2 regions of the Nostoc sp. ChiQUE01b genome follow, and region 1 is predicted to be linked to the other one. Evidence: predicted binding sites of a transcription regulator. Region 1 holds the regulator's gene; the other holds the start of a gene.

What was found. The regulator NtcA, encoded in region 1, controls nitrogen genes in cyanobacteria. The targets are predictions, from matches to a motif close to TNTGTANNNNNNNNTACANA.
Region 2: RMY63_RS21625 (DUF3120 domain-containing protein) is a predicted target of NtcA. The motif match lies at 14,351-14,370, and genes of this name have one in related genera.

Annotation. Positions count from the first base shown of each region.
Region 1 is NZ_JAVRBM010000008.1:159,755-175,971, forward strand. Features, by position in the region: gene RMY63_RS08320 (GumC family protein) at 324-2,552, shown strand; gene RMY63_RS08325 (choice-of-anchor Q domain-containing protein) at 3,051-4,451, opposite strand; gene RMY63_RS08330 (SLBB domain-containing protein) at 5,279-6,748, opposite strand; gene RMY63_RS08335 (ABC transporter ATP-binding protein) at 7,246-8,229, opposite strand; gene hisB (imidazoleglycerol-phosphate dehydratase HisB) at 8,614-9,249, opposite strand; gene fabI (enoyl-ACP reductase FabI) at 9,386-10,162, opposite strand; gene ntcA (global nitrogen regulator NtcA) at 10,542-11,213, shown strand; gene RMY63_RS08355 (DUF3084 domain-containing protein) at 11,382-12,872, shown strand; gene RMY63_RS08360 (Holliday junction resolvase RuvX) at 13,023-13,478, shown strand; gene RMY63_RS08365 (VOC family protein) at 13,683-14,099, shown strand; gene RMY63_RS08370 (DUF3146 family protein) at 14,159-14,422, opposite strand; gene RMY63_RS08375 (heavy-metal-associated domain-containing protein) at 15,321-15,521, shown strand; gene RMY63_RS08380 (aldehyde dehydrogenase family protein) at 15,916-16,217, shown strand, end outside.
Region 2 is NZ_JAVRBM010000034.1:33,673-49,889, forward strand. Features, by position in the region: gene RMY63_RS21580 (aldo/keto reductase) at 1-585, shown strand, start outside; gene RMY63_RS21585 (DEAD/DEAH box helicase) at 897-2,426, opposite strand; gene rimO (30S ribosomal protein S12 methylthiotransferase RimO) at 2,708-4,027, opposite strand; gene btpA (photosystem I biogenesis protein BtpA) at 4,781-5,629, shown strand; gene RMY63_RS21600 (vitamin K epoxide reductase family protein) at 5,767-6,750, shown strand; gene RMY63_RS21605 (CHASE2 domain-containing protein) at 7,378-9,582, shown strand; gene RMY63_RS21610 (hypothetical protein) at 10,355-10,561, shown strand; gene nadB (L-aspartate oxidase) at 10,712-12,388, opposite strand; gene psbU (photosystem II complex extrinsic protein PsbU) at 12,538-12,966, opposite strand; gene RMY63_RS21625 (DUF3120 domain-containing protein) at 13,569-14,348, opposite strand; gene RMY63_RS21630 (undecaprenyl-diphosphate phosphatase) at 14,946-15,770, shown strand; gene RMY63_RS21635 (TIGR03279 family radical SAM protein) at 15,978-16,217, shown strand, end outside.

The DNA.
Region 1 (16,217 bases):
AAGGTACACAGACCACCGTTACACATTTGCACCAAATGGGGACTAAATTTTAACTTAAATACTCTATACTACAAGACAGTTCAGTTAAATATTTCTTGCTTCTCTATCTTTGCGTCTTTGGCGGTAGCCTACGGCAAGCCGCTTTGCGTCTACGTTAAAAAAATGATTTTGATAAAGAGTTAAGCCTTAACTGAACCGTATTGGTCTATACTATATTTTATATTGTAAAATTATATATAATCAGTATTGTCAATTGCACTGGTTTGTGGCTGTTCTAAGTCAATTTTTAGTTTCTTGCTTAAGACCTGTACTTTGGAAGATTTATGTCAGAAAAATCTATGGAATCTAGAGAATCTATTGATTTAGACCTTAATCGTTACTTATTGATATTGAAACGGTGGTGGTTACCGGCTTTCAGTATATTTGCGGCAACAGTTATTCTGAGTGCCATATCTATACTGTTTCTGAAGCCAGACTATGAAGCAGAAGGAAAACTGTTATTCAGGGTTCCCAGTTTTAAAGTAGCAGGCAATAATCTTTATCCTGATACCTCTGAAGGAGGAGAGGCAGGAGATTTGAAACCATTAGTAGCAACTCAAAATCCCATCAGCAGTCAGATAGAAGTTATTTCTTCCCCAGCTTTATTACAACGGACAATAGACAAACTACAACTTAAAGACAACGAAGGTGAACCTCTGGAGGTGAAAAAACTACTAAAAGTCCTGAACCTAAAAATTGTTGGTGGGACAGATGTATTGCGTATTGCTTATAAAAGTCACGATCCTGAAGAAGCAGCGGCAGTAGTCAACACAATTATGAGGTTTTATTTAGAAAATGATATTCTGACAAATCGCTCTGAGGCAGGAGCAACTCGTCAGTTTATGGCCAAGCAACTTCCTACAACTCAAGCTGCTGTTAATAATGCAGAAGTAGCGCTACGTATATTTAAACAAAAGCATCAGATTGCAGATTTATCAGAGGAGACAAAGTCAGCTGTTGCGACTATTGGAAATCTAGACAATGAGATGAATACTGTCAAGGCTCAACTGGATGAGGTAAATGCCCAAACCAATCAACTGCGGCAGAAAGTAGAGCTAAATTCTCAGGAAGCGATCGCTGTGAGTGCCCTCAGTCAGTCACCAGCAGTACAGGGAATTCTTACACAACTCCAAGAGACTGATCGGCAGTTAGCGGTTGAGCGCAGCCGTTTTCTAGATGACAATCCTATAATTATTAACCTAGAAGCAAAAAAAGCTAATTTAAAATCTCTCTTGCAACAGCAAGTTGGTCAGACTATTGGCAATCAAACACAAGTTCCCCAGAGCTTATTGCAGATTGGAGAACTCAGACAAAGCCTGATACAAAACTTTTTGCAATCAGAAATACAACGTTTTGGCTTAACTCAAAGACTCTCCTCTCTATATAATTCTCGTGCCAGCTACGAACAGCGGGTGAAACTCATACCCCAGCTGGCACAAAATCAGCGAGAGTTGGAACGGAAAGTTGAAGTTGCAGAATCAACCTATCAAACTTTATTGAAAAAGGTTCAAGAGCTACAGTTAGTTGAAAATACAAATGCACCTAGTTCCCGGATTATTGCTCAGGCTTTAGTGCCCGAAGATCCCACATTAACCAAAACAATTATTGTTTTGGTGCTAGGAGTCATGTTCGGTTTGTTTTTTGCTACCACAACTGTACTTTTTCTCGCCATGAGAGATAGATCTCTAAAAACACTTAAAGAAATTAGAGATGTATTTGGATATACTTTGCTAGGAATTGTTCCTTTGTCTGTTAAAAAGCTTCGTTCTCGTTATTCAAATGCAGAATCAATATCTCAAACAATTGCTGTTAGGGACACTCCTCACTCTTTAACGAGCGAAATGTACCGGATGATTCAAGCAAATCTGAAATTCTTAAGTTCAGATAATTTGCTCAAAACCATTGTAATTACTAGCGCAGTTCCTAAAGAAGGTAAGTCTACAGTTTCAGCTAATTTGGCAGCAGCGATCGCTCAACTAGGACGTCAAGTTTTACTAATTGATGCAGATATGCGAGTTCCTTCTCAACATCATCTCTGGCAACTAACCAATGAAGTTGGTTTGAGTGAGGTTCTTGTAGGTCAGGCTGAATTTGACATTGCCGTATCTAAGGTAATGGACAACCTTGATGTTTTAACTGCTGGAGTTAGACCTCTCAACCCACTTGCTTTGCTTGACTCAAAACGGATGGCATCACTGATTGAGAATTTCTCATCTCAGTATAAATATGACTTTGTAATTATTGATGCCCCTCCACTACTTTTGGCAGCCGATGCTTTGACTTTAAGCCAAATGACTGATGGTATTTTGTTAGTAGCCAGACCGGGAGTAATTGATTCCAACAGTGCTAATGCTGCTCAAGAGATATTAGAGAGATCCAATTACAACGTTCTAGGTTTAGTAGTCAATGGAGTCATTGATAAAAATGAATCTACTAGTTATCGATATCATTCTCACGAATATTTTAACCCAAGAGAGTTGACAAAAGAGTTGAAGGGACTAGCGAAGAAATAAAGCTTCAAAAAAATTATTTTAGGAGCTAATCAAGTTCGGATAAATATTTATTAATAAATACTGACGCCAAGACGCAAGAAGTTTTAAATAATAAATAATTAACCGGACTTAGAATTATATAGCGCTCCTATATCTGATAAGGTATATCTTCATCAGTATAGGAAACGCTATATTAGAAGCTATAGATAATTTTGAGGATGGTAGTCCGATTTCTTTAGATGTTGCCACTCTAGTTTAATTGGGTTTATTAGGATTTTTGCTAGCCTCGCAAGTAATATGTGTAACTCAGTTCGCTCCATGCACAAAACCTTATTCATCCAAATATCTCCGGTAGCCGCACATAATTTCAGCATCTCTATTCTTCTTGTTTATGCGGTCGTGCTATTGGGTCTTGTTTTCCCTTGTGGCTTTTCATGACCCGTCTCCAATTGGGTTGTAGACAAAAGCTCTGTATAAATAAGAACCTTATCATACAACCCAATGCTATACTTTTAACTACTACCTATTTTCAATTGCTCCTCTATCGGTTGCATAACCGGACACACGAGGATTGCCTAGAAAATCCGTTGTCAAACTTTTCCACTTTAAACCATTATTAATTGCCGGACTTGTTGATTTCAATCTAAAGTCACGAGCCGAGGCATTAACAAACTGTGGATCTCCAATCATATCACGAGATCCTGTAATCTTGATCGTCGAATTATTGGAATAAACATTGTAGTCATAAGTGACGTTGACATTTTTCATGTTGCTATTCACAGCATTACCTGGAGAAGCATACATAATGTTATTGAAAATTCTGACATCAGACGAATAACCAGCATAAATTTCGCCCTTTGCCTTTTTTTTAACTTCTGGACTTTGCTGATTCAAATATGCCGTGTTGTTGATAATATCGATATGCTCACTATCATGGGCATGAATACCTGAACCACCATTCTTGTAGGTGATATTGTTAGCAATTAAAATCCGTCCTCTATATCCTTTTGAAACATCTACAATAATGCCATTACCGTCTGATATCTTTCCGACTTTAATCCAAGGAATGTACATTCGATTTTTGTAGCTCTTGTTATTGGTCACAAATATCTTGTATCCCCGGTTGTTGTCAGAACTCCAATTATCAAGCATGGAAATGCCACTGGAACCATTAACTGTGTACCAAGCGTTATTGAAAACAGTGTTATTATCCACTTTCACATAATCAGTTTGCATTGCTGAGATACCTGATCCTCCACAATCATGCACTTTGTTGTTCAGAATATTTATGTGATGAGGATGACTTTTGTCTTCTCCTATGCTTATGCAATTTCCGTCAGTAAGCGGATTTGATGGTTTCTTCTTCTTCTTTCTTGACAAATATGACGCATACGCCTCATTATAGTTCATTTTAGCATTGTTCCCTATGACCTCCAGCCCGTTAATCTCGATATATGAAGCTCCATTTGAAATCGAGATACCATTCCATGTATTGTGCTGAATTTTTGGAAAATGCCCAGGATATGCTTTATATTTAATCCATGCATTTGCTCTTCCAGAACGTTTAATACCTAGTACAGCCCCATCTTTGGGCCTATTCTTGTAGTCCCCGTTCATAATAAGTACCGTGTCACCAGGATTGGTAAGGTTTGCTGCCCTTTGAAGTGTCCTAAAAGCAGATGAGGTAGAAAGCCCGCTATTTCTGTCGTTTCCGTTACCACTAACATAGTATGTTGTCGCAGTTGAAATACGACTGATTAGCTTGCGGTTAGGTACTGGTATTTCCTGAACAGTAGATGACTGAGGAACATCTTTAAATAAAGACTCTGTTATTCTCTGTCCTTGAACCAGACCTGTTAATGCCCAGGGAAGTACAAAAGATGCGCTCAAACTGAGAAAACCGAAACCATGAATCATCATAGGGAAAAAATAGGGTATGTTGCAAAAACTCAATCGTTAACGGTCAGTAACTCTAGCCTTAGTTAATAACCCAGTATTGGATACGGTCATATCACTGCCACTTGTAAGTTTATACACGGTTTTATAGGTTTAAACCTGCGCATTTTCGCCTAAATATGGCTGAACCACCTTTTGAGCTTGTGTTCCAAAAAATCGCAAACATCTGATAAAATCACTGAATAAAAAATATCAGTATCCAGAGTTACCCTATTCATGAACACCAAGCAACCGCACAAATGGCGTCATTTCCAATTCGACATCATTCTACTGTGTATACGCGGTATCTGTGGTTAAAATAGTATATCTGTCATCAATTAGTTAATTTACTTAAATAATTCTTATGATAATAAGAATCACTAAATGACTAAAAATAAATTCTGGACTAGTACTTACCGCATATGCTGTCTAAAATATTCTCATTATCATAAGAAATCCAAGTACCTACAATAAAGATTGCCAAAGCCTATTAATGCACATTAAGAATTTACAGTGAGAGTTGTAAAGTTTACAGTATTTCTCTAAGAGTAATATTACTTAAAATTATTATAATAACGGATATATAGAAGTGGTCAGATAGCTTAGAACATTGGCAAATCAGAAGAGAGCATCTGTCAGATATTTATCGCAGACTTGTCCTAACCAGTATCACAGCCTCTATAAAACGCAATTTGGAAGAAGCGATGCCTTGTCGAGCGTTAGTTATATGTAACTTGGTGTTGATCAAAGGATAGTGCAATTTTAGGGACGAAGAGGGTTGGCAACGTCCCCATTTGCATCTATCTCTTAAACTAGAGTCCGAATAAGTTCAGAAGATTAAGGATAATACCTAGAGGTCCAGTTACAGTGTTTATGGTATCGCCAGTCTTAGCTGCACCAGATCGGTTGACTACTACAACGTCATTATTGCGGAGTATGGGATTAGTTTGCTCATTAATCCCAGCGGAGAAATCCACTTTTACTATACGTTTAGTGACAGAACCATTAGGGTTGAGGCGAATTAAATCAACAGCTTTACTACTAGCTCTGGCATCATTAAATCCGCCAGCGGCGAGTATAGCTTGATTTAAAGAGCTATTTGGTTGAACGTCTGTTAACCCTGGTTTTTTGACTTCGCCGACCACACCAACCTGAATCCGTGTAGGAGACAAAGTAGTGGTAGCTAATTGAGTCGCTTCTGCGGGGTTAATTTCAGTTGCCGTCGGAATAACAATCGTATCTCCGTCTTGCACAATGATGTCTTGATTGGCATCACCACTCTGTAACAGTTGCCAAAGATTAATATCTATAGATTGTTCTGAGCCAGTTCTTGTAGGTCGGCGTAGTTTGAGATTACGCACATCAGCTTGTGCTGTAATTCCACCAGCTAATTGAATTACCCGTGTCACATTTGGTAGACCAGTAGGGCTGGCAGTGCCACTGTTAGGGGTTGCGCCCACTTGGCTATCTGTATTACCTGGGGTAACAAGATACGAACCAGGACGGTTAACTTCACCAATAATTGTTACTGTGCGGGGTGTGGTTTGACTGGCGGCAAAGTTAGCTGCAAATATATTGCGAGATTCTGCGACGCTGAAGTTGGTTGCTGTTGGCACAACTATAGTGTCTCCATCTCGCAAGGTAATATCCTGCGATAAGTTGCCTGTTTGAATGAGTTCCTTCAAATTGAGGCTAACAGCTTGCTCTGAAGAACGTCCTATCTTACGCCGTAATTGAACTTGAGTCACATCCGCAGCTAAAGTCACCCCCTGCGCTGTTGTTAATGCGGCTAATACAGTTGGGTATTGTACGCCTGGATTGTTGCCGGCGCCTCCGCTCAAGCTTAGAGTGTAAGCTCCAGGACGTGTCACCTCTCCAGCAACGAAAATATTGATGGGACGAGGAGACAACAGATTGACTGAGATTAAGGGACGTTTGAGGAAGCGAGCATATCTTCTAGCTATTTCGTCAGAAGCTTGTTCAGTTGTTAGCCCTAGTACTGACACACTGCCAATTAAAGGTAGGTTGATTGCTCCACCTGGGGGAATTTGATATTCACCTGTATATTCAGGCACTTCAAATACATTTACACGGATGAGATCGCCGCCTCCTAATGAATAATTAGTATCTAATTGTGTTTGTGTGATTGGTGGTTGTGTAGTTGGTGGTAATGGTTGTCCCTGAGCTAGACTGGCAGATGACACAGCGGCATTGACAGCAGTTAACAAAGCCATACCGACAGCTGGCTGAATTAGGAATTTAGACAAACTTTTGTTAAGCATATTTACCTGAGACTCTGAAACTACAATCTATAAAGTACTGTCTAAACATTTTTATTTTGACTATACCTAAATATTCAAGTTCCCCGACACTCTTATTTTCCTAGAAAAGTGTGATTTTCCGGAGGAAATTTGTTTATTGAACTTAAATTTTTAGTGAAGTTAGCTTAAAGTTAATGTTGCTTGAATAGAACAATATCAAAAAATATAGGATTTAGGCAACTAAACCCAGTTTCTACAAGAAATTGTTTGTTAGCCAACAATCAAGTAGTTACGAATAAAGTTTTCTTGTCAAAGTTAATTTAATGATATTTAAAATCTGCGATGAGTAGTAAGGGACTACTAAAATTAGGAACAAGTTCATTAAATAAATACAAATAACCTTGAAAAGATGTCGGAATTTTATTTTTTGTGGGTTGCGTTGGCAAAGAGAACTTAAAAAAGCAGAATTTGGGTTTTGTTCTTTAAGCCAGTCGACAATTTCCTATTTGGCAACAAAACTAATTCAATGAGTTGTTTTTTCTTTGGATTTGTTGAATAAAAAATTCTTCTAGGGAGTGACGTGACAAGTTCATGGCGATAATTTTACCTTCCATGAGACGAAGACTGGCAAGAAAATCATAGTAATCATCTTGTAGTGTACCGTGCCAGGAACCATCAGGCTCAAATATGAGAGTGGGTATCCATTTTTTGAGAATTTCCCAGTTACCACCTTGACCTTTGACGTGATATGTGTTTTTGAAGCCTAAAAGTTCATTGAGGGAACCAGAGCAAATTAGTTCACCTTGAGCGAGGATGGCAATGCGATCGCAAATCTGTTCTACTTCACTCAGAACGTGGCTATTGAAAAAAATCGTCTTACCAGCGGCTTTGAGCGCCAGAATAATTTCCCGCATTTGGTAGCGTCCCACCGGATCGAGACCAGACATTGGTTCATCCAGAAAAACTAAATCTGGCTCGTTAATTAGCGCCTGTGCCATACCAACACGCTGTAGCATTCCTTTGGAATAGCGACGCAGCAACTTTTTACGGGCATCGGCTTGGGATAAACCCACTAATTCCAGCAGTTGAGGAATACGTTGGCGTTGGATACTTTGGGGAATTTGGAATAGCCCAGCTGCTAGCTGCAAAAATTCCCAGCCAGTGAGATAGTCATACAAATAGGGATTTTCTGGTAGATAACCGATATGTTGCTTAACACTGCGATCGCCTATTGGCTTACCCAACAACGATCCCCGTCCAGAGGTAGGATGAATAATTCCCAGCAACAATTTTAAAAGGGTGGTTTTCCCAGCACCATTTGGCCCTAGTAACCCAAAGGTTTCGCCTTTGTAAACCGTTAAAGAACAGTTTTTCAGAGATACGACTTTTTGATTTAGCCAAAAACCAGTGCGATAGACTTTTCGCAACTCAGAAGTTAGTACTACTGGCGGAATGTCTGTCGTATTAAGTTGAGAATTAGGGTCATCTGCAACAGACTTCATCTCGGTTAAATCACTATTTATCAGCTTGGTATTAATTAAAAATTACCCGGTAGGCTGATAATAACCATCACCAAGCTGTGTGTCAATTATCGGGAACTGGGGAGTAGGGAGTGAGTGGGGAGTGGGGAGTGGGGAAAAGGCAGGGAAGCAGGGGGCAGAGGGAGCAAGGGAGAAGAGTTTTCCCTTTAGCAAGAGCAGCACCCCGGCCCTGGAGCCTCTTTTGAATGCCCAATGCCCCATGCCCCTCAAGAGTGCTGAGTCATGTTAGCGGATAGCTAAGGTTTAGCCCGTGCTGAGTGCTGAGTTGGGAATCTTGCTTCTTTACTCAGGACTGGGAACTCGGAAAAAAGGAACTGTTTTGCCCCATGCCCCTTTTGACTCCTTTCACAGAACACCTTTAGAACTAGGAATTAGACCAGCACGACGAGGGTCAATTTCCACCGCCAGCCGTGTTGCTCTTGCAAAAGCTTTAAATGTCGCTTCAATGATGTGATGGGAATTAATGCCATCCAGTTGCCGAATGTGCAGTGTCATCTGGCTATGGTTCACCAAAGCCACAAAAAATTCTCGCACTAACTGGGTATCATAGGTTCCTACACGCTGGGTAGGAATTTGCAAGCCATAGCTGAGGTGAGGCCGTCCAGAAAAGTCTAGCGCTACCTGAACTAAGGCTTCATCCAGTGGTGCAAGAAAACTACCAAAGCGGACAATGCCTTTTCTGTCGCCTAATGCTTGGTTCAAAGCTTGCCCTAAAGTAATGCCTACATCTTCGTTGGTGTGATGATCGTCAATTTCCCAGTCTCCCTTGGCTTGGACATCTATATCAATCAGCCCGTGGGAGGCAATTTGATGCAACATGTGATCCAAAAACGGAATACCTGTTGCTGCTGTGCAAGTTCCTCTACCATCCAGGTTGATGGTAACTTGCACATTAGTTTCACCAGTGGTGCGGTGAATAGTGGCAATCCGAGGGGTTTGGGTTAAGCGATCGTAGTTTGAATTTAGTTTGGTTGTTTGCATGGGGAGTGGAAGAGTTAAAAGTTAGGAGTTATGAGTTAGGAATTAAGAACTATGAGTTATGAGTTATAAATTTTTAACTCTTAACTCCTCACTTCTAACTCCTAACTTTCTCACCCTAACTCCTAACTTTATCGCGTCACATTCCCATAATTTCATATCCTGCATCTACATAGAGAATTTGTCCGGTAATGCCGCTGGACAAATCACTACACAAGAAAGCGGTAGCGTTGCCTACTTCTAGCTGACTGACGGTGCGTCGTAAGGGTGCTATTTCTTCTACATGATGAATCATATCCAAAATTCCACCCACTGCTGAAGATGCCAAAGTGCGGATGGGGCCTGCGGAGATGGCATTGACGCGGATATTTTGTGGCCCTAGTTCAGCAGCCAGGTAACGCACACTCATTTCTAACCCCGCCTTGGCAATTCCCATAACGTTGTAGTTGGGGATTGCTCTGACACCACCTAAATATGTCAGGGTGACGATGCTACCTCCCTCTGTCATCAAAGGTTTGGCTGCACCACTTAACTGCACCAGCGAGTAGGTACTAATTTCTAAGGCGGTGTTGAAGCCAGAGCGAGAGGTTTGGCTAAAATCTCCACTTAAATCATCTTTGCTGGCAAAAGCCAGACAATGGATGAGGATATCTAGCTTTCCCCACTGTTCGCGGATTGTCTCAAAGGTAGATTTAATTTGTTCGTCATCTTGGACATTACAGGGAAGAAATAAGCTGGGGTTAAGAGGTTCTACCAATTCTGCGACTTTTTTCTGCATCTTGCCGCGTTCATCCTGTAGGTAGGTAATACCCAGGTTTGCTCCAGCTTTGTGCAGCTGTTGAGCGATGCCCCAGGCGATCGAGCGGTTATTGGCAATACCTGTAACAAGGGCATTTTTTCCAGTCAGATTTAGCATATAAATTGTTAATGCGATCGATCATTAGGAGCATACTAGAATCTGAGGCACGTTTTGTCTTTGTTTTATACAGGATTGACAAAAATGAATATTGCTAAGGGTGTTTTCTATGAAAAAAATCTTGATTTTTTATAAAGATATTCTCAAGATATCTTTATTTGTTCTTCAAAAAACCTTTTGAATACAGCTATTGGAACTACTTATCAACAAGTAGTAGCTGAAAGGATCAACAATTATGTATCATTATAAACAAAGAGTTATGAAGAGATTAGTTTGAGTATAGGAAAGTACAGAAAGGTTGACGGTGCTTTATTCATTTTTCAGGTGTATTCTTAGGTAATCAGTTTTTGTTTTTCCGGCATTGGGTAGGGGAAGGGAGATGATCGTGACACAAGATAAAGCCCTAGCAAATGTTTTTCGTCAGATGGCGACCGGGGCGTTTCCGCCAGTTGTGGAAACGTTTGAACGCAATAAAACGATCTTTTTTCCTGGCGATCCTGCCGAACGAGTTTATTTTCTTTTAAAGGGTGCTGTGAAACTTTCCAGGGTGTACGAGGCAGGAGAGGAAATAACGGTAGCACTGTTGCGAGAAAATAGTGTTTTTGGTGTATTGTCATTGCTGACAGGAAATAAATCGGATAGGTTTTACCATGCAGTTGCATTTACCCCTGTGGAATTACTGTCGGCACCAATTGAACAAGTTGAGCAAGCACTCAAGGAAAATCCAGAATTATCAATGTTAATGCTGCGAGGTCTGTCTTCGCGAATTTTACAAACAGAGATGATGATTGAAACTCTTGCCCACCGCGATATGGGTTCTAGGTTGGTGAGTTTTTTGTTAATTCTTTGTCGGGATTTTGGCGTTCCTTGTGCAGATGGGATCACAATTGATCTGAAGTTATCTCATCAAGCGATCGCAGAGGCAATTGGTTCAACTCGTGTTACTGTTACTAGGCTACTGGGAGATTTGCGTGAGAAAAAGATGATTTCCATCCACAAAAAGAAGATTACTGTGCATAAACCTGTTACCTTAAGTAGGCAGTTCACATAAAAACAATTGGAGGAAGGGGAATCGGCGCGTGTTGTATTTTGAAAAATGACACTAATAGCTAGAGGTAAATCTAAAATTGAATAATTTCAGCTATTGCCAATTTCCACTTCTTTCCAGACAATGCTTAAAAGTAGTAGGCTGTATCTGGAAGGATTTCGGTAGCTAAAGATGACCACCGGATACATCCTCATCGCAGCAATTTTGATTCTGGGAGGCGTAATTGCCACTGTTGGCGATCGCATCGGCACACGAGTTGGCAAAGCCCGCCTCTCACTTTTTAAGCTTCGTCCGAAAAATACCGCTATACTAGTAACAATTTTTACTGGTGGTTTAATTTCCGCATCAACTTTAGGGATTTTATTCGCTGCCGACGAAGGCTTGCGAAAAGGAGTCTTTGAGTTAGAGGATATTCAAAAAGACCTCAGACAGAAGCGAGAACAGCTAAAAACCGCAGAAACTCAGAAAAGTCAGGTAGAGAGCGAGCTAAACCAAGCAAGAATTGCTCAAGCAAAGGCACAACAAGACTTGCAGGCAATTAATCAATCCTTGCAGACGGCAAATGCCAAACAGAGGGAAACGCAAGCCCAGCTGAACCGCACCATTAGTCAACAAGCCCAAACCCAAACTCAACTCCAACGCACTCAAGGTCAGCTAGATCGGGTGGTAACTCAATACCAAAAAGCCATAGCTGAATTGCAAAGTGTTTACAACCAGAGAAAGGAACTACAGGCGGCAGTTGAACTACTGAAGACAGAACGCCAACGGCTTTATGCGGAAGCGAAAAAAGCCATTGACGAAGCCAAAACAGCAATTGAAAAACGCGATCGCGAACTTGCTAACCGTCAAGAAGCCATAGAACAGCGCGATCAAAAAATTTCTCAACTCGATCAACTAATTCAAAAACGTAATGTCGAAATTACAGCGCGAGAGCAAGTGATTGCCAAACGAGAATCGCGCCTCAAAGAATTGGAAGCACAACAGGAGGAACTAGAACAGGAAGTTGCCAGACTGGAAAAATATTATCAGTCTTACCGCGACCTGCGTTTGGGCAAGCTGGCCTTAGTTCGTGGTCAAGTTCTGTCGGCTGCTGTAATTCGTGTTACTCAACCTGCTGCTGCTCGTCAGGCAGTGGTACAACTTTTACAAGAAGCCAATCGCAACGCCAACCTTGAATTAAGCGAGCCAGGAGCAAATCCGGCAAATTTAGAGCTGCTGCGCGTGACCCAGGATAGAGTCGATCAATTAAGCAAGCAGATTGGCGATGGTAAAGAATATGTCGTGCGAATTTTCTCTGCTGGTAATTATGTTAGGGGAGAAAAGCAGATAGAATTTTTCGCGGATACAGCCCAGAATCAACTGGTTTTTTCGGGAGGCGCGGTGCTAGCCACGACTACTGCTGATTCCAAAACCATGACATCTTATCAGTTACAGCAGCGGCTAGAAATACTGATTTCTGCTTCCCAATTTCGGGCCCGTAATGCCGGAATTGTCGAAAATGTGCAAGTAGAGGGGACTTTTCTGCGCTTTGTCAGCCAACTAAGACAGTATAATCAACCCTTGGAGATCAAAGCAATCGCAGCAGAGGATACTTATACAGCCGGGCCATTGAGAGTAAAATTGGTGGCAATAGTTAACGGAAAAATTATTTTTAGTACTTAAAAAATTATTTGCACACTGTTGTTAGTAAGATTTAAACATATTGAACAGCAGCCAGAATAGTTGCTGTAGCTGCATTTTTTATTTAGCAGACACTACGCCCAGCAAGATCCCTGTAAGGGTACATTTCTAATTTTTAATTTTTAATTTATTATGAATTTCCGTGAATTTTCACCAACCCAACCAGTCATCTTGGGGTTTGATCCAGGTCGAGATAAGTGTGGTTTAGCGGTGATGGGACTGGATCGGCAACTGTATTATCATCAAGTCGTGCTAGCAAAAGAGGCGATCGCTACCATTGAGACACTGCGTCAAAGGTTTCCGATCTCTTTGATGGTCATGGGCGACCAAACTACAGCCAAACAGTGGAGAGAGAAATTATATCAAAAATTGACAGAACCGTTGAGTATTATTTTAGTGGATGAGCGCTACACAACCTTAGAAGCACGCGATCGCTATTGGCAAATGTTTCCGCCCAAAGGGCTAATCAAGCTATTACCACAGGGTCTACGACAGCCTCCAAGACCCATAGATGACATTGTTGCTATTCTCTTAATCGAAAGATACTTAAATCGCCTCACGGAATCAGCAATGAGGAGTAAGGAGTGAAGAGTCAAGTCAATAAGTTAGGAGTTATAGCAGTCGAAGCATAGGTTAGGACTATGTTGGTTGCTGAAACCTTTGATAATACTGAGTTTCTACTCAGCACTCAGCACTCAGCACTCAGCACTTTGCTATACTAAGCTGCTCCACATCTTTACTACATCTTGTCTCCTTTGTGTCTGTTGTTCTGTCGTTCAATGAAAAGGTAATATGAACACAAATAATACACATTTTCCCGCTGTTCAGTTTAGAATTGCTAGACCAACCGACAAACTGGCAAAAGTGGTTGAGTTTTACGAGGATGGCTTGGGATTGAGAAAGCTGTACTCGTTTGCAGAGCATGATGGATACGATGGAGTCATGTTTGGATTGCCCAACGCTCAATACCACCTAGAATTTACAACTCATAAAACTGGAAGTACCTGTCTTGCTCCAACAAAAGACAACTTACTGGTACTGTATATCCCCGATCTACAAAAAATAGCACAAATCCAAAACCGTCTTGCCAGTTTGGGATATCCCGAAGTTGAGCCAGAAAACCCTTATTGGAAAGGCAAAAGCGTAACGATTGAAGACCCTGATGGTTGGCGTGTAGTGCTTTTCAATGGAAAGTTTAAAATGGAGTGAACAGCAGCACAACTCAATTTCTCAAGATGTGTTTAGCTGATCTTCACAACTTATAACTCCTAAAGTTCTGCTCGAATCGTAAAAGCATAGTCTCCTCCAGGCTCTAGCTGGTAATCTTGTTGCTCCAAGAATCGACCGAGGGGTTCTTTGATTAAGGCGCGACCTTGGGAAGGCTTGACGGCAAGTTCCCCCCGGCGAAAATGCCACTGGAAATGCCACTCAAACTCACCCGCACTCACTTCACCCTCAAGGAAGCCGTGTTGCCAGGATTGGCGGGTAATTCTGACATGGGCAATGGTTTCTGGCAGACGTTTTGCACTCACAATGCTTTATGTCAAGTGTGGAATAACAGCCGATGATGTAGGCTACTTATTTTATTTACCAAACATATCTTAATTAGACAAACTGACAAAGTGGGTAGTTGTGTTTATAAACAGGATGACTTCAGTATACTGAAGTCGCGCGTTACCGATAGCTTACCCCTATGGGAAAGCAAACTATGCATAGCGTCTTGTACAAAAGCATTAAGAAGTCTTAGAGCATCACAGTTGATTGTAGAGATGAGAAAATAAATCAAACGAAAAATGCTAATTTTTTCATTGCTTCTAGCGATCGCATTTCAACTACTGGTACATTTCAGGAATCGTTCCCATTCGCAATGTGAAGCAGTCTCTAGCGTAAATACCCAAATTAGCAGTGTCCAACACTTCTATCATAATTGTGTCACTGAAAGTCTTTGTTGCGAAGCCCACAGTATATTTATGCCGCAAGATAGCTGTTTTTTGAATCTATATGTACTCCAAATGCTGGGCAAAAGTACCTGAAGCATACAATAAATTAAAAACTACAGATCAAAAGATTTCGTAAATTACACATAGACGCTTGTACGATCCGGCAGTGCTACTAAAACAACTATGTCGAACAAGAATGCCTAGAAAAGCAGGAGAATGTCTTGTGGAGTCTTCATAACAAACTAAAAAACGGCTTTTTATAAGTTAGTAGCTTCTAAGTGTATTTTCATAAATAACTTTATATATTTTGGCATTTCATTTAGTTTTACTGCCTCAATAATTTGTCAATAATGATTTAGGTATAACTATTATTTATTACTATGTATGCGATGCTTAACTCCCTAACTCAAGTAAGATGTGCGCTCACTATTAAAATTGATATTATATTTCTTAAAGGTAAATTATTTCAGTTTACGTAACGAGGTAAGTAATGGCAATTAAATTGAAAGTTACCAATCTTAAAGGTAATGAGTGCGCCCAGAAAATAACTAAATCTATTCAGACTATGGAATCTGATGCCAAAGTAGATGTGAACGTTGATACTAAAACTGTCACTGTAGACACTACGGCTTCTGAAGAGTCAATTAAACAGATAGTCCAATCTGCTGGTTATACTATAGAGGGCTATTAACTAAATCTCTAAATTTTCTAATAAATTTAGAGGAAATAATTTAGCCAGCACAATTGTTTAATGATATTTACGTCCGTTTGACGGACGTAAATGTTAATATATTACTTTATTTGATTGCAATTATTCATCCTCTGATAGCATGGCAAAGGGATATAAATATTGGTAAGCATCAATAATAATTAAATTCACCAAGACCAGAATAAAACATGACTTTCAGAAAATTAAATGCTAAATCTCATCTTAGTAATCATTATTAGGTAGAAAGAGAAGTAGACTGTAAACACTGCAAGCCACCATTGAACGCTTAACCAACCTAGAGATAATTTGAATCAGGGAATGGGGATTGGGATTAGGAAATAATGACAAATGACAAATGACAAATGACAAATGACAAATGACAAAACCAATAGAAGTCCGCAATCCCCGAACTGGCAAATTTGACTACGTAATTATCCCACCGCCTCCAAGGCTACTGATACAACAATGTAAGCGCACGCGCAGGGCACAGGTTCGCTGGCATCAGTTGGGCTTAGAGGGGAGAATTGAAGCTTTACAGCAGTGGAAGGATGCGATATTATCTGGACGCGATCGCCTCACGGAAGCTTTAGTAAATGATACAGGAAGATTGTCAACCTCGATATTAGAAATAGATTCTTTCCTCTCCAGCATTGATCGCTGGTGTCGATTAGCACCGGA
Region 2 (16,217 bases), on a different contig from region 1:
TGGCCTTTTGCTTTCTTTTTAAGTCAAGAAAGTTTGATGAATGCCTTAGCAGATGAAGTGAAGCGGGGTAGGATTGCCGCAGTTGGTGTGAGTAATTACTCAGCAGAGCAAATGCGAGACGCACATCAAATATTGGCGGCCCGTGGAGTGCCTTTGGCTGTGAACCAAGTACGTTATTCTTTACTCAGTCGCCAAATTGAAAGCAAAGGTATTATCGCAACTGCACGTGAGTTGGGTGTGACTATTTTGGCTTATAGTCCTTTAGCTCAGGGATTACTTACAGGCAAGTACACTATTGATAGTGCACAAACGCCCACTGGTGCGAGGAAAATAGACCCACGATTCAAGAAAGAAGGTTTGCAAAAAATTGCCCCAGTCATATCTTTGCTACGCAACTTCGGGGAAAAATACGATCGCACTCCTGCTCAAGTTGCTCTTAACTGGTTAATTGCTCAGGGGAACGTTATTCCTATTGCTGGGGTGAAGACAGCCGAACAAGTGCGGCAAAATGCTGGCGCTTTAGGCTGGGAATTGAGCGACGATGAAATTGGAGAGCTAGAACAAGTTAGTCGTTCTTGGCTGTAGAGACGTTGCAATCAAACATCTCTCTACTAAAACACAGGGGGCCAGAGTTCTGACACTACTAGCTCCCAACCTGGTACTAAGTCTGGAATAGTGAACATAAGACCACGAAGAATGCATCTTTAATTTATCTTCCTAGAAACTGGTAGAAAAAGTTACCCAAAAAGCCAAAAAGTCAAGAGTCTAAAGTCAAAATCTTAACTCTCTTGACCTTAACTCTCAACTTTTCACTTTGCCAATTTTAGATTTGGATTTTGGATTGAAGAAAAAATCTAAAATCTAAAATCCAAAATCGATTAACTTCTAACTCTTGACTAAGAAGCTGATTCCCTAGCTGTAGGTGAACCTAGCTTTTTACTAGGAGATGCAGAAGACTCACGACTTGTCCGCAGTTTGGGCTTGGGAGAAGAATGTCTTTCTTCTTCACCATTGCTGTTATCTGATTTCCAAGCAGAACGGGGGCGGTCGCTGGAAGATTCACGACGCTTACCAAGTCTTGGTTTGGGAGTTGAGGATTCCTCCTGGGGAATTTCTACGTCTGAACTCAACCAAGCGGGACGAGTTTGATCGTAAGCGATTTGCAGTGCAGCTGCGGCGATCGCTTGAGCATCGTATTCTTCAATTAGTTCGCTAACAATCGGTAAGAATGAAGCCAAACGCTCACCTGTCAAAGCTTCTCGCACCTGTTCTTGCAATTTCAGGATGTGTCGCGCTTCAATCTGGGCACGTGTCGGAATCGACAACAATTGCCAACTTTGGCGGTTATGACGTTCAAATGTTTGCTGCTTGCGCCGCTCAAATGGTTGTACTAAAGAAATTGCTGTTCCTTCTTTACCAGCACGACCAGTACGACCAATGCGATGGACATAAGTTTCTACGCTATCGGGTAAGTCGTAGTTGATCACATGGGAGAGTTGATCGACATCTAATCCTCGTGCTGCAATATCAGTTGCTACCACCCAGCGGACTTGACGGTTACGGAATCGGCTCAATAACCTCTCCCGTGCTTGTTGGGACAAGTCACCGTGGTATTCATCGACACTGTGACCAGCTCCTTGCAACTGACTGGTGAGTTCTGCGGCTGTGCGTCTGGTGCGAACAAAGATTAAAGCTGTTTCTGGATCTTCCATTTCCAGAATCGGCTGTAATGCTTTGGCTTTTGTCCAGTGGCGGGGGATCAAGTAAGCTACTTGATTAATTTTATTGGGAGCGGCTTTTGGTTGCTCAACGGTGACAGTCGCCGGCGATCGCAAGAACTTGTTCACCAACATCCGAATCGATGGTGGCATTGTTGCCGAGAATAAAGCTGTTTGGCGTTCTACGGGCGCTTGCGAGAGGATTTTAACCACATCATCAATAAAGCCCATGCTCAACATTTCATCAGCTTCATCTAACACAAACCACTTCACTTGATCGAGCTTTAAACAGCCGCGATCGAGCAAATCGATCACCCGTCCGGGAGTGCCCACAACCATGTGAACACCACGTTTGAGTTGTAACATTTGACGGTCAATTGATTGACCACCGTAGATTGCTAACACCCGCAATCCTTCATTACCGATGAATTGGGCGATCGCATCGTGAACTTGCATTGCTAATTCACGAGTTGGTGTTAAAACTATGGCTTGCACGGCTTTCTGATTAATATCCAGCCGCTCTAAAATTGGCAGTGAAAATGCCGCCGTTTTGCCTGTTCCAGTTTGAGATTGACCTACCACATCACGACCGGCTAGCAATTGGGGAATTGCTTGCACTTGAATGTTGGTTGGTTCGGTAAAACCAATTTTTTCTAGTTGTTCGACACGTTCTTGAGAAATGCCTAATTCTTGAAATGAAAGAGTCATTAATTCGTCCTAAATTTTATGTAAGGATTTTTGGATTAGTCATTTAGTCATTAGTTATTAGTCATTAGTCATTAGTCATTAGTCATTAGTTATTGGCTAGTTAGTCAGCCAAGGGCGATAGCAAAGCCTCAAATCTTGGAGAAGCTATGCCTACGAGTGAGTCCCCGAATTTCAGGTAAACCCTCATGAAAACTGCCATTAATGCAGCGTTGATCTTGGGATAAGGGTGAATCTGTAAGGGTCATTTAACAAAAGACAAAGGACAAAAGACAAAGGACAATTTAGTTATTGACTACTTGACCATAGAGGTCGTATGTATCAGCGTGGTGAATCGCTATTGGCACGATGGTTCCTAATTTTGCCTGGCCTTTGACATACACCAGACCATCAACCTCTGGGGAAAATCTACCTGAACGACCGATTAATTCACCACTTTCAGGATTTTCTTGCTCAATCAGGACATCAACTATTTTGCCTACTTCCTGTTGATTTTTCTTTTGAGAAATCGGTTGCTGGAGTTCCATCAGTTGGTATCGACGCTCATCCATCTCCAATTGGGGCAACTGATTTGGCAACTTGTAAGCTGGAGTTCCTTCCTCAGAGGAAAAGGTGAACACACCAACATGATCGAATTCATGCCGCTGGACGAACTCTAATAGATGCTCAAAATGCTCGCTTGTTTCTCCTGGAAAACCAACAATAAATGTTGTCCGCAGTACGGCTGTTGGTAGCGCCGTTTTGATGCGATCTATAATCCCATCATTTACGCGCCCTTGCCAAGGGCGGTTCATGGCGCGGAGAATCTCTGGATGAGAATGCTGCAAGGGCAAATCCAGATAAGGCAGGACGTTGGGTGTTTCTTGGATGGCCGCGATCACATCTGGGGTCAGTCCCGTGGGATAAGCGTAATGCATTCTGATCCACGGTATATCTACTTTCCCCAAAGCGCGAAGTAATTCGGCTAATTTTGGCTGACCGTAAATATCTAGACCGTAATTAGTGGTGATTTGGGAAATTAAAATAATTTCCTTTACCCCTTGACTAACTAATTGCTCCGCTTCGGCGACGATAGATTCAATAGTACGCGATCGCTGGTTCCCTCGAAGATGAGGAATGATACAAAATGCACAACGATAATCACATCCTTCCGCAACCCGGAGATAAGCTACGCCCTCCGTTGTAGTGCGATAGCGCGGTGTAGTTTCGTCGGCAATGTAGGTTGGCTCAATACTAACCTGTTTGACCCGTTCGCCAAGTTCAACACGCTCAATTACATTTACAATTTTGTGATAATCGCCTGTACCCACCACTGCTACTGCTTCGGGCAACTCCTCCAAAAGTTGTTCTTGGAAGTGTTGCGCCATACAGCCAGTGATTACGATTTTTTTATTTGCCTCTGCCAGTTCTACTAAAGTTCTGACAGATTCTTGCCGGGCCGCTTCAATAAAACTACAAGTATTAACAATAACGTAATCTGCTAATTCTTCATTTGTATCTACACCGTAGCCTGCTTCTACCAGCATTCCCAGCATGTGTTCTGTATCAATTCGATTTTTCTCGCAGCCCAGGTGAGAAATGGCAATCGTTGGCTTGTCACCCATATTTTGAAAATATCTTCATTTTTTTTCTTGTAGTCAACATTCTGGCGCTAATTTCGCTTGTTTGAAATCGCTATCCTTCTAATAACAGTACGACGGCAGATTTTCACTGTCAGCAACTGTTCGTAGAGTTATGACCCTATCAATAATAAAAATAGAGGTCATGTTATGATATTTTTATCAATCTGTTCCCCAGGGTAATTGAAGTGTCTTTGGGTACATTTGACACTTGTAATGTTTTTTAACAATTAGCCTATTGGTATTTTACATTACCACAGCGTATGCGTTGTTAACCTACCCATCGGGAAGCCGCCCAAAGGGCTTGTTGTGAGAAGTCGCTACCCTCAGGGAAATCGACGAAAGCGACTACGCCTATAAAGCAGTAATGCTACCCTGGCGATTGGCAAGTCCTACGACAGTGCGCGGACAAGACGCCTAAACCACGGAAAGCTGCCTTGCGTCTAGTGAGTGGCAAACTCCTCTTGTAGCCAGGTTTTATCTTAACATATCTTATGGGAGGTTTGACGCCAATTTCCATCTGAGGAAAGAGGCAATAAACCGACTATCATAAAACACATTTGACTAGTTAATGAAAAGTCAAGAGTCAAGGGTGAAAAGGAGCCAGTCACGTGCGGGGTTTCCCCCGTTGAAGAGCCACCCTTATATAGAGGTTCCTGTCCTTCAGGGGAGTGGTTGAGCTGGCGTTCAATAGTCAAAAAATTCTGGACTCTGGACTGTGCGAGGCGGATTAAAGACGTGGATTTATATCAGATATTTAAAACTCGCTCACCAATTATTGGCGTGGTTCACCTGCTACCACTGCCTACCTCACCCCGTTGGGGAGGTAGCCTAAAAGCGGTGATTGACCGTGCCGAACAAGAAGCCGCAGCCCTGGCAAGTGGAGGGGTTGACGGTCTAATTGTCGAGAATTTTTTCGACGCGCCGTTTACCAAAAACCAAGTCGATCCAGTGGTTGTGAGTGCCATGACCATTGTGGTGCAGCGGATACAAAATTTGGTGACTTTACCCATAGGCTTAAATGTATTGCGAAACGATGCCAAAAGTGCAATAGCGATCGCTAGCTGTGTACAGGCGCAATTTATCCGCGTCAACGTCCTCACAGGGGTGATGGCAACTGACCAAGGATTAATTGAGGGAGAAGCCCATCAATTACTCCGCTATCGACGGGAGTTGGGTTGTGATGTTAAAATCCTGGCCGATGTGTTGGTGAAACACGCCCGTCCTTTGAGTTCTCCAAATCTCACAGTCGCCGTGAAAGATACCATTGAAAGGGGTTTAGCAGACGGAGTGATTTTATCTGGTTGGGCTACTGGTAGTCCTCCTAACTTAGAAGATTTGGAACTAGCTTGTGGCGCAGCAGCTGGCACGCCAGTGTTCATCGGGAGTGGAGCTAATTGGGAAAATATTGATACATTGATGCAAGCAGCAGATGGTGTAATAGTTTCCAGTTCCCTGAAACGTCATGGACGCATAGAGCAACCAATTGACCCAATTCGCGTCAGTCAATTTGTGGAAGCTGCCCGTCGCAATTGGAACTCCAAAGGTGAAAGTAAATCAGCAGAACAAGTGAAGTTACATTCTTAGAAAGTGGGGAAAGATAGTTAGGAGTTAGGAGTTATGAGTTATGAGTTTTAAATTAATTGTTCCTAACTCCTCACTCTTAACTCCTCACTCCTCACTCTTAACTCCTAACTTTTACCACTCCCCATTCCCTAATATTTATGATTCGCCGCCGTTCTACTCCTTGGATTCATAAATGGTCACGTCCATTGATTGCCGCGATCGCTGGATGTGGTGCCCTGATAACAGGTTATCTAACTATAGAAAAGTTAACCGGAGGCAGTGCCGCTTGTGTGGCACAGGCTGGTGCTAAGGGCTGTAATGATGTGCTTTCCAGTCCTTGGGCAACGGTTTTTGGTCAGCCATTAGCTTTGTTTGGGTTTTTGGCATACACCAGTATGGTGATATTGGCTTTGGCTCCCTTAGTATTCAACTCAGGGGAAAACAATAACCGCAAACAATTGGAAAATTGGACGTGGTGGTTGCTGCTGGTAGGTGCGATCGCTATGTCTGTCTTTAGCGGCTACTTAATGTATGTGCTGACATCTCAAATCAAAGCTATTTGTCCTTACTGTATCGGTTCAGCTTTGTTTTCCCTCAGTCTTTTGGTAATAACGATTATCGGTCGGACTTGGGAGGATATTGGACAAATCTTGTTTACCGCGTTGATTGTCGGGATGGTAACGCTGATTGGTACTTTAGGCGTCTATGCTGGCGTGAATCAATCAGATGTTACACCTGGAACTCCTGGACAACCCACAAAAATTACCTTTACTCCCAAGGAAGACCCTAACCCAGCGTTCGGTTGGGAAGTTACCACTACTTCTGGTGAAGCAGAAATAGCCTTAGCACGGCATCTGGCGAAGGTAGGTGCAAAGGAATACAGCGCTTACTGGTGTCCTCACTGTCATGAACAAAAGCTGCTTTTTGGTAAACAGGCCGAGGAAGTAATTAACAATGATGTTAAGGTAGAATGCGCTCCCGATGGACTCAAAGCTCAACCAGAACTGTGTAAAGCTGCAAAAATTGAAGGATTCCCCACTTGGATCGTTAATGGTAAAAGCTATAGCGGAGTCCAAAACTTAGAGGAACTAGCGAAAGTTTCTGGTTACACAGGGCCTCGTAACTTCAAGTATTTTAAGTAAAGTACCTATACTGACCTTCAGTAGTTCCCACTCCATAGTCAACTGGATGAATACAGTAAAATCTGTTTCCAGTTGGCTTTTTTGTTTTTGGTAACAGATAATAGGTCTTATCCAATGCCCAATTACCAATTTTCCTGCGGCTTTTATCTGCAAATACTTAAGCTCAAGGAAATTAGCTAAGTACATTTACTTGAAATTAATGTATATTTTAATTTCTTTTTCTAACACTTGAGAGCCACCTTGGGATGTAATCATGTCAGGCTCGAACCGAGAGGTGTATCTGTTGAAAGTAAACGTAATTCTCAGTAAAATACCTAATCGATCGCAAATGTGAATTTAATTGAGTAAGCTCTACTAGAGAAGGCTTTGAGAGTTAAATTTACTGAACTCACTTTCAACAATATTTATTAATCTGTACTGATAGCCACAGGAGTCCCAGTTGCCCTTTGGTCAGATAATTGGCCTGAATATATGGTAATACATGACAAATACCACGATGTCTTAAAGAACCTTGCTGAGTTGAAAAAATTTTTAGAAACTCTATTTAGCTCCTACTTGAGCTATGTTTAGTCCGATAGTTAATAGCTATAGGAAATAGAGAATATTTCTGCCTACTAGGTAATGGAAATGAATCAGCAGCTAGGCAAGCGTTTTGTGAAGTTAATCTTTGGACTGAAACAATCGCTTAGTCGAGGACACAGAGAATTGATTACTGCGGCCAGCGTTGCAGTCTGCGTCCTGCTTTTGCACTCCATTGGATTATTGCAATCTTTGGAGTTGGCAGCTTTGGATCAATTTTTTCGCTTACGTCCAAATGAACCGACAGAAGACCGGATTACGATCGTAGTGATTGATGAGACATATTTAAACGAAGTACGTTCGTGGCCAATTCCAGATGCGAAGATTGCCTTGTTGTTGCAAAAATTAAATGTCCATAAACCCCGTGCTATTGGCTTAGATTTCTACAGAAATTTACCAGTAGAACCTGGTAATCAAGAATTGCGTAATACTTATAAGTCAATACCCAACTTAATTGGTATTGAACTACTAGCAAATGACAAAAACAAAAACTTTAGTGTTTCGCCTCCATTGGGACTAAATCAGGATCAAGTGGGCTTTAATAACGTGCTGTACGATCTTGATGGTAAAGTGCGTCGCAGTTTGTTGTATTGGCACGTTAAAAGTGAAGTACATGAAAGTTTTGCCTTGAAGTTGGCTTTATTGTATTTAAAGTCAAAGGAGATTACTCCGACCAAAGCAAAAAGCAACCCTGAATATTTGCAATTGGGTAAGGCAACATTTACTCGTTTTGAGGCTAATGATGGTGCTTATGTGGGAGCTGATGATAGAGGCTACCAAATTTTAAGCAATTTTCCCAAACCCAAATGTCAAAGTTCGTCTGGAGAATTTTGTAGTTTTCGCCAGGTATCGATAAGAGATGTACTGGCAGATAAAGTCAAAGCAAACTTAATCAAAGATCGGATTATACTTATTGGCTCCACTGCACCTAGCCTCCAAGATTTTGTATTTATTCCCTACTCTAGCAGTGTAATGGGTATAGCAAAGCCTGTACCTGGTATTCAATTGCAGGCTTATTTTATTAGTGAATTAATCTCTGCTGCTATTGATGGAAGACCATTACTGAAAGTTTGGCCTGACTTGGTGGAATACTTGTGGATTTTCATCTGGTCTTATCTAGGAGCCGTGACGATATGGCGGATACGACACGCAACTAAGAGTCTCTACTGTATCCTAGCTTCTTGCTTTGTATTGACCGTGAGTGCATACCTGGCTTTCTTGTACGGTTGGTGGATACCACTCATTCCTTCACTGGTTTGCTTTGGCACTTCAGCTATTTGGATGACTAGTCATATTGCTCACATGCAGGGAGAGTGGAAACGTTCCAAAGAATTTTTGCATCACGTTATCAACACGATCCCCGATCCAATTTTTGTCAAAAATGAACAACATCAGTGGATTGTTTTAAATGAGGCGTATTGTCGATTTATCGGTTATCCAAATAAGTTTTTAATTGAAAAGTCAGACTATGACTTTTTCCCAAAACATGAAGCTGATGTGTTTCGACGACAGGACGATCTTGTTTTTCGGACTCAGCAACCCCAAGAACATGAAGAAGAATTTACAAATGCCGCTGGCCAGACTCATCAAATTGCTACTAAGCGATCGCTTCACAAAGATTCAGCTGGCAATTTCTTTTTAGTTGGAGTCATCCGAGATATTACTCAGCGCAAGCAGATGGAAGAACAGCTCAAGCGTACTGCTGCTGAACTATTCCGCTCTAACAATGAATTAAAACTCAAAGAAGACCACTTACGTTATTTAGCGTATCACGACCCCCTCACCGGTTTATCCAATCGCAAATTTTTTGCCGAACAACTTTACGAGTCTTTAGATTGGGCACAACACAATAACTTGTTGCTGGGACTGCTATTTATTGATCTAGATGGGTTTAAGCAAGTCAATGATACTTTGGGACATGAGACGGGCGATCGCTTGCTAATGACTATTGCTGAAAGACTCAGCAACTCTTTACGCGCTAGTGATACAGTTTCTCGTTTGGGTGGCGATGAATTTACTGTGATTTTACGGGCAATTCCTGATGTCCAAATAGCTGCTAAAGTCGCCGAAAAAATTTTAAGCAGTATTACCAAGCCAATTGTTTTGGACGGCTATACAATCCGAGTCTCTGCCAGTATTGGCATTAGTGTTTACCCGTACAACAGTCAAGATAGTGAAACTTTGATGAAACAAGCTGATACAGCAATGTACCATGCAAAGCGCCTGGGTAAAAATCGCTACGAGTTTGCTTAATTAGTCAAGAGTCAAGTCTCCAGGTTTTCTCACTCTAGTTACAATTTTTACCTCTAAATGAGGAATTTAGACTGGAGATACGTCTAAGGCACTGTCTTGAAAAAATACAGCGGATCTTCTGCGAGGTAAATTTTTCGCCAAGATGTAGACCTAGCAAGGATTTTTGGCTTTAATACTAAATCTCATAACTGATGTCAGAAAGCATTAGTCATCAGAGATAATTAGGAAAATAAAATTGTATGTAATTTTATTTACTTCTAAAAGTATACTTGTATTTACTCGCTTCTGACGCTGTTTTATAAGTTTAAAAATCCTTTTAATAGGATAAATATGTTGTTTTATCTTTACAGATACTTACTCATCAAATCTAAACTATACAATTAAATCAGTATTATTTCATATTTTTTTGAACTCCTGATTTAGTAAACATAGTGTTTATACTTAAAAGTGTTAAGATATTATTAATAAATAATGAAGTAAACAAAATGTTCGCAATAAATTATTGACATATCTAACCTGAGACTGATGTAAAAACCGCTTGTTAAGAATACGACTTAAGTATAAAGACTATTTGATATCGGCAAATTAAGGTTAATCGACAAGCGAATACCACAATGATTTGTACACTACTAGCAATGATTTCATAAAGTTAAAAAGCTTTTTTCAAAAACTACAGTAAATATACGGTAGTAACTAAAAAAATCCACTTGGGAATAAAAAAATAGTAAATTTACTGAAAGACATGAAGACTAACTTCCGAATCACAAAGTTTATGATATTCTGCATAGGTGCTTATATACTGATCCCAAAAATTGCTGCTTGCACAGGTATATTTAGTACTGCAAGTGCTAATTCTTTTGGCCCTACTAGCAGTAACACCTTAATCGCCCGCAAGGTCAATTCTCAAAATTTACAAGACATATACATTCCACCAAATTATGGTGGTCCCGACAGTCATAATGGTAGCGGCACCCGCTGATAGCAATTTTGAATTTTAGATTTTAGATTGTGGTCGAGTAGCGCAATGAGTTTGCTACCGTCTTGTACACCACATCTTTTACTTGGCGGCTCATTGCAAGATGTTGTGCTTAGGGTTGCGAAAACCGTCAGGCTCTTTAAGGTAGTTTATTCAAGCCAATAGTGGAGATTTCCACCAATGATTTGTTTGTATAAGTGTGTGGACTTGCCAATTTGAGTCTGGTTGAGGATAATCTAAACGGAAGTGTCCGCCTCGGCTTTCGGTTCTAAAAGCAGCACTTTTGAGAATTAAATCAGCTACATCTAATAAATTGCGGGTTTCTGCCCAAAGTCCCAATTGCCGTTCAACATCTGGTAGGTCAAAACTAACGGGTTCTACTGGACGTAAAGCAAGCAAGAATTGACTTAAAGGCAAAGCAGCGAAATCTTGCTGCCAAGATTCAATAGTAGCGATCGCACTTTCCAGCCTTGATTGCTCCCGACAAATACCAGCACTTTCCCAGACTAGACGCGGTAACTTCTCCCTGAGTGCTTCTAGCTGTGCTTGTTGGATGTGCCACTCACTAGCATCAGCATTAAATTTCCGTAATGGTAGCACTGGTGTTTCTGAGGGCAGCCCGATATTTTCTAACTTAATATTAGCCATCTGGGCCCCAAACACAATACATTCCAACAGGGAATTACTAGCAAGGCGATTGGCCCCATGCACACCAGTACTAGCGGTTTCACCCACTGCGTACAAACCGGGGATATTTGTGCGATTCATCAGATCCGCAACAATTCCACCCATCCAGTAATGGGCAGCTGGCGCTACAGGAATTGGTTCGTGGAAGACATCAACGCCCCAATGCTGACAAACTTTGATGATATTAGGAAACCGGTGACGAATCTTGTCAGCAGGGATGGGGCGCATATCCAACCACACATGAGCAGTAGCCAAATCAAGGGCGGTACGTTGTAAATGGCTGAAAATTGCTCTACTGACCACATCTCTAGGTGCAAGTTCACCCGCAGGGTGGTAGTCAAAGGCAAAACGTCGCCCTTCATTATCGATGAGATGTGCCCCCTCGCCGCGTACAGCTTCGCTGATCAAGAAGCGATCGGCACCAGGTTTAGTCAGGGCGGTGGGGTGAAATTGGACAAATTCTAAATCGCGGAGGATAGCCCCAGCGCGAGCTGCGATCGCTACCCCATCACCCGTACTCACAGCCGGGTTAGTGGTTTGGGCAAATATCTGACCACCACCGCCAGTTGCTAGTACTACAGCACCAGCTCTTATCCAGGTGATTTTACCTTGATAAAACAGGCTAATTCCCTGACAGCAAGCAGTTTCGGGTTCAATCCACAAACTCAAAGCCAAAGCTTGCTGAATGACTTGAATATTTTGGCGACGTAATACTTGAGCTGTCAGGGTAGTAGTAACTTCCCTCCCTGTAGTGTCCGCAGCATGGAGAACACGGCGGCGAGAATGGGCGGCTTCCAAAGTTAAAGCTAAGGCTTGACCATGACGGTCAAAAGCGACCCCCAAGTTAACTAGGGATTGAATGCAGCTAGGGGCGTGTTGGGCGAGAAATTCGACAGAGGTGCGATCGCATAAACCTGCACCCGCCTGGATCGTATCTTCAATGTGCAGTGTTGGAGAATCTTCTGGGGCGATCGCTGCGGCAATGCCACCTTGTGCCCAATCGCTGGCGGACAAAGCAACGGTTTCTTTGGTAATCAAGCCGACTCGCAAGGATTCTGGCAGACACAGCGCTGTGTATAGTCCAGCTGCACCAGCGCCGACTACTAAGACATCAAATTGGCTGGGAATATCTATCTGAGACAAGGTAATGGGTAGGGGGAAGTGAGGAGTTAGAAGTTAGAAGTTAGGAGTTTTGAATTTTTAACTCATAACTCATAACTCCTAACTCATATCATCTCCCACTCCTTAGAATCAGGAGTGGGCTGCTATTTGCTACATTAACTGCAATTCAGTTATCTGTAGATACCGTTGTTAAAGCGATCGTCTCCTTCATTAAAGGCAGGCTCTTGTTCTGTCACGGTAAATTTTTCGAGGTTGGCTTGCAGGGTTTGTTTTTGGCGATCGCTTAATCCTGGAAGATCCAATACATCCTCTACATTTTGGTAGGGAGCATTGGTGATGATTTTTTTAGCCAAAGTGGGATAAAGCCCTGGAAACTGTTGAAAAGCTCGGACGTTGGTATTATTCAAATCAATTTTTTTACCAAATTCCGTTCCTAGTTTAGCGTCTGCCCGATTCTGCCGCTCAATTGCCAGAACTGGGACTTGGGGAAAAGCAAAACTGTTGAAACTAGCAGCTTGGGCTATCTGAGTTGTTCCCAACCATCCCCAGCAACTAAGTAACAAGCTAAACACTGTTAATAAACGCGCCAATCCTTTCACGATTTTTCTACCTCTTTCCATCAAACAGAAATAAAAGTTTTAAGCTAACAACAGTTATTAGTCATTAGTCATTGGTCATTGGTCATTGGTCATTAGTCATTGGTCATTGGTCATTTGTAAAGGACAACTGACAAGGGACAAAGGACAACTGACAACTGACAAGGGACGAAGGACAAAGGACAAAGGACAAAAGCTGATAGCTTAGTCAACACAGCAGTCATCAGAAACTAATATACAGCGTATTAATATCCACAATATTTACTGTTACTGGGTTTGACTATACTTTTGCCAAAAATTTTCATCGGGGAAAGAGTGCTTGCATAGCTGCGATAGCGTTGCATCGACATCCCAGCAGCATTTCCAGCTAGACGAAATCTTTTCGGGGTGGCTGATTCTACCTCTCAAGCAGACACCAAACTGCATGATTTCTAAGATCGAAAACTTTACCAAAAGAGAGTTGATGCTGATGGATTTTATGTAATATTTCTTAACTAATTAATCATCTACAGCATCATTTTTGATGTGTCGTAGATTGGGCTGGGAAAAGTTTCAAAAACAGAAGCCTACACGCTCATTGCAACATATAGTGTCTCCTGCCTTCTTCACGCTGCGATCGCAGCTAACAAAAATAGGCTGTCTACCAAAATTGTGCTTAAAACTGCGCCACCAAAGGCATACCAGTGTTTTTGGGTTCGACCTAAGGATAAAATTCCCACTGTTAACAGCACTAGAGCGAGAATTATTGCCCAAGCTTGTCCCCAAGGTGTTTGTACTTGTATTAAAGCGTTTTGTAAAATTTTTGACGTGCTGTCTGCATCTGCGTTCATGATTTGCCGCCAATAGGGCATTAAATCCACAATATAAAAATATACATCTGTTAAAACTGTACCGAGTAAAGAACCTAAATAAAACCAGTTACCTACCTTGCCCCAATTCTTCGCTAGACACCAACAAGCAAACGGTAAACCGATAAACTCCACTGGCAGATGCCATAAAGGTTCCCAACGTAACCAGCCCCAGTAAATCGCTCCTGCTAACCAACTCCAGCTAAATCCTAAGAGCAAATCCCCCCAGACATAAGTTGCAGGACGTGACATTAAGGTAAAACTTAGCCACACCCAAAATCCTGTCAGGGCTAAACTCAGACTTGGTAGCGATCGCACTATTGGCGCTTCTACAAATACTGGCACTGATACCAAAAACACCGCCGCTGCAAACACTAACCAACTTTGTCGGGCAGAAATAGATAAGGGAAGAGAGGGAGAAAAGGAGAATGTAGATTCCAATTGCCTGATACCCTTCAGCCCAGTATCAGCTAAATCCAACTCGGTATCAATAGAAGGGGTAGAAACGCTGTAGGAGGATAGTGTATTATTAATCAAAGTTTTTAATATTTGTTACTAAACTTTATCTTATTTAATATATCACACTTTGAAATCCCCCCCTGGGGCATTGTAATTATACTGAAATTTTCAGGAGCCTTGGCGCAAACCAAACAAAACATTTTCTGCCAAAGGAATCCATTAAACCGATTCGCAATTCGCAATGACGCTTGCGGACTCGCTAACGCTGCGCTAACGCAATTCGCAATTACGTGTTGTAACGGGGATAAAGACAAGCAGCCCAACACTTGCGGCTTGATAGAAGCCGGGGACTTAAACCCTACACTTTGTTAAAGTTGCATTATGTACATAACTGCTCTGTAGTTCATTGTAAATAGGGGACTACAAAGAAGTGAGAGGTAAAATTTAACAGTTAAAAGTGAACTGACATCAGTCTGCTAAATATTAAAGTTTGATGAATTGACAAAATTCCGTTGACTTATTGAGGTGGGTGTAAGAACATAGTCAGCGTCTTCGATGATTTTATTGATCGGTAAAATTGAATTTTCTACAAAATTAGGTGCAATAAAGAGTATATAAAACAACATCATCATCCTAAGAATAATGTCTCAAACACGAAAAAGGTATTAATTGCAGATGGAGTTTATTCAAGCTTTTATTTTAGGTATTGTTCAAGGTATTACAGAATTTTTGCCAATCAGCAGCACTGCACATCTTCTGATTGTGACAAAAGTGTTTGGTTGGAAAGAACTAGGTTCTAAAGATTTTGTTGATGCGATTCAATTTGGCAGTGTTATCGCAATTGTGGGGTATTTTTGGTCGCTGATTTATAGTATTGTCAAAGGTGGAATCGAAGCACTAAAAGCCAAAGACTGGCAACGCGAAGAATGGAAGATTCTTGTAGGTATTGTAGTTGGAACACTGCCAGCTTTAATTTTCGGCTTCCTTTTAAAAGATATTTTACCTGAGAGTGCATTAATTATTGGCATCATGTCAATTATCATGGCACTTTTACTAGCTCTGGCAGAAAAAATTGGCACTCGTAAGCGAGGTTTTGAGTCATTGCAGATTCGGGATGGTATTTTGGTTGGATTGGGACAAACACTTGCTTTGATTCCGGGTGTTTCTCGTTCTGGCTCGACTTTAACGACTGCCTTATTTTTAGGATTAGAACGCTCTACAGCAGCGAAATTCTCATTTTTGTTAGGGTTTCCAACTCTTACCATTGCGACGCTGTATAAAAGCTTGAAAATATTCAAGTTGTTTCAAGCTCACCAGTTGCCAGATAACATTGTTGCGCTGTTAATTGTAGGAATTATTTCAACCTTTATTTTTTCCTACCTATCAATTGCATTTTTGATCAAATACTTAGCAACCAAAAACACTTTGATTTTTGTATGGTATAGATTAGCATTTGGTAGTGCGATTTTACTAGCGATCGCAGCAGGTTGGAAAGGATAATAGTCATTAGTCATTTGTTATTAGTCATTTGTCCTTTGTCCAAAGAAAATGACTATAGCGATGTCTTACGACTGGACTTTAGACTAGAGAAGAGTGATCGTTATGGGTGGGGGTTAAGTCTGTATTAGACTCAACTAAGAAACGCTATAATGCCCAATGCCCAATGCCCCATTACCCCTTATCCCCTTCAGGGGCCCCACCTTCCCCATGACTACCATTCATCCTGCTCGAATTACCAAGGTTCTTCCAGACTCAATAGCCGCAGAGATTGGCTTTGAAGCTGGGGATGCGATCGTTGCAATCAATGGTATACGTCCCCGCGATTTAATTGATTATCAATTTTTGTGTGCTGATGAAGTCTTGGAATTAGAAGTTTTAGACGCTGCTGGTAAAACTCATAGCCTGGAAATCGAAAAAGATTACGACCAAGACTTGGGGCTAGAATTT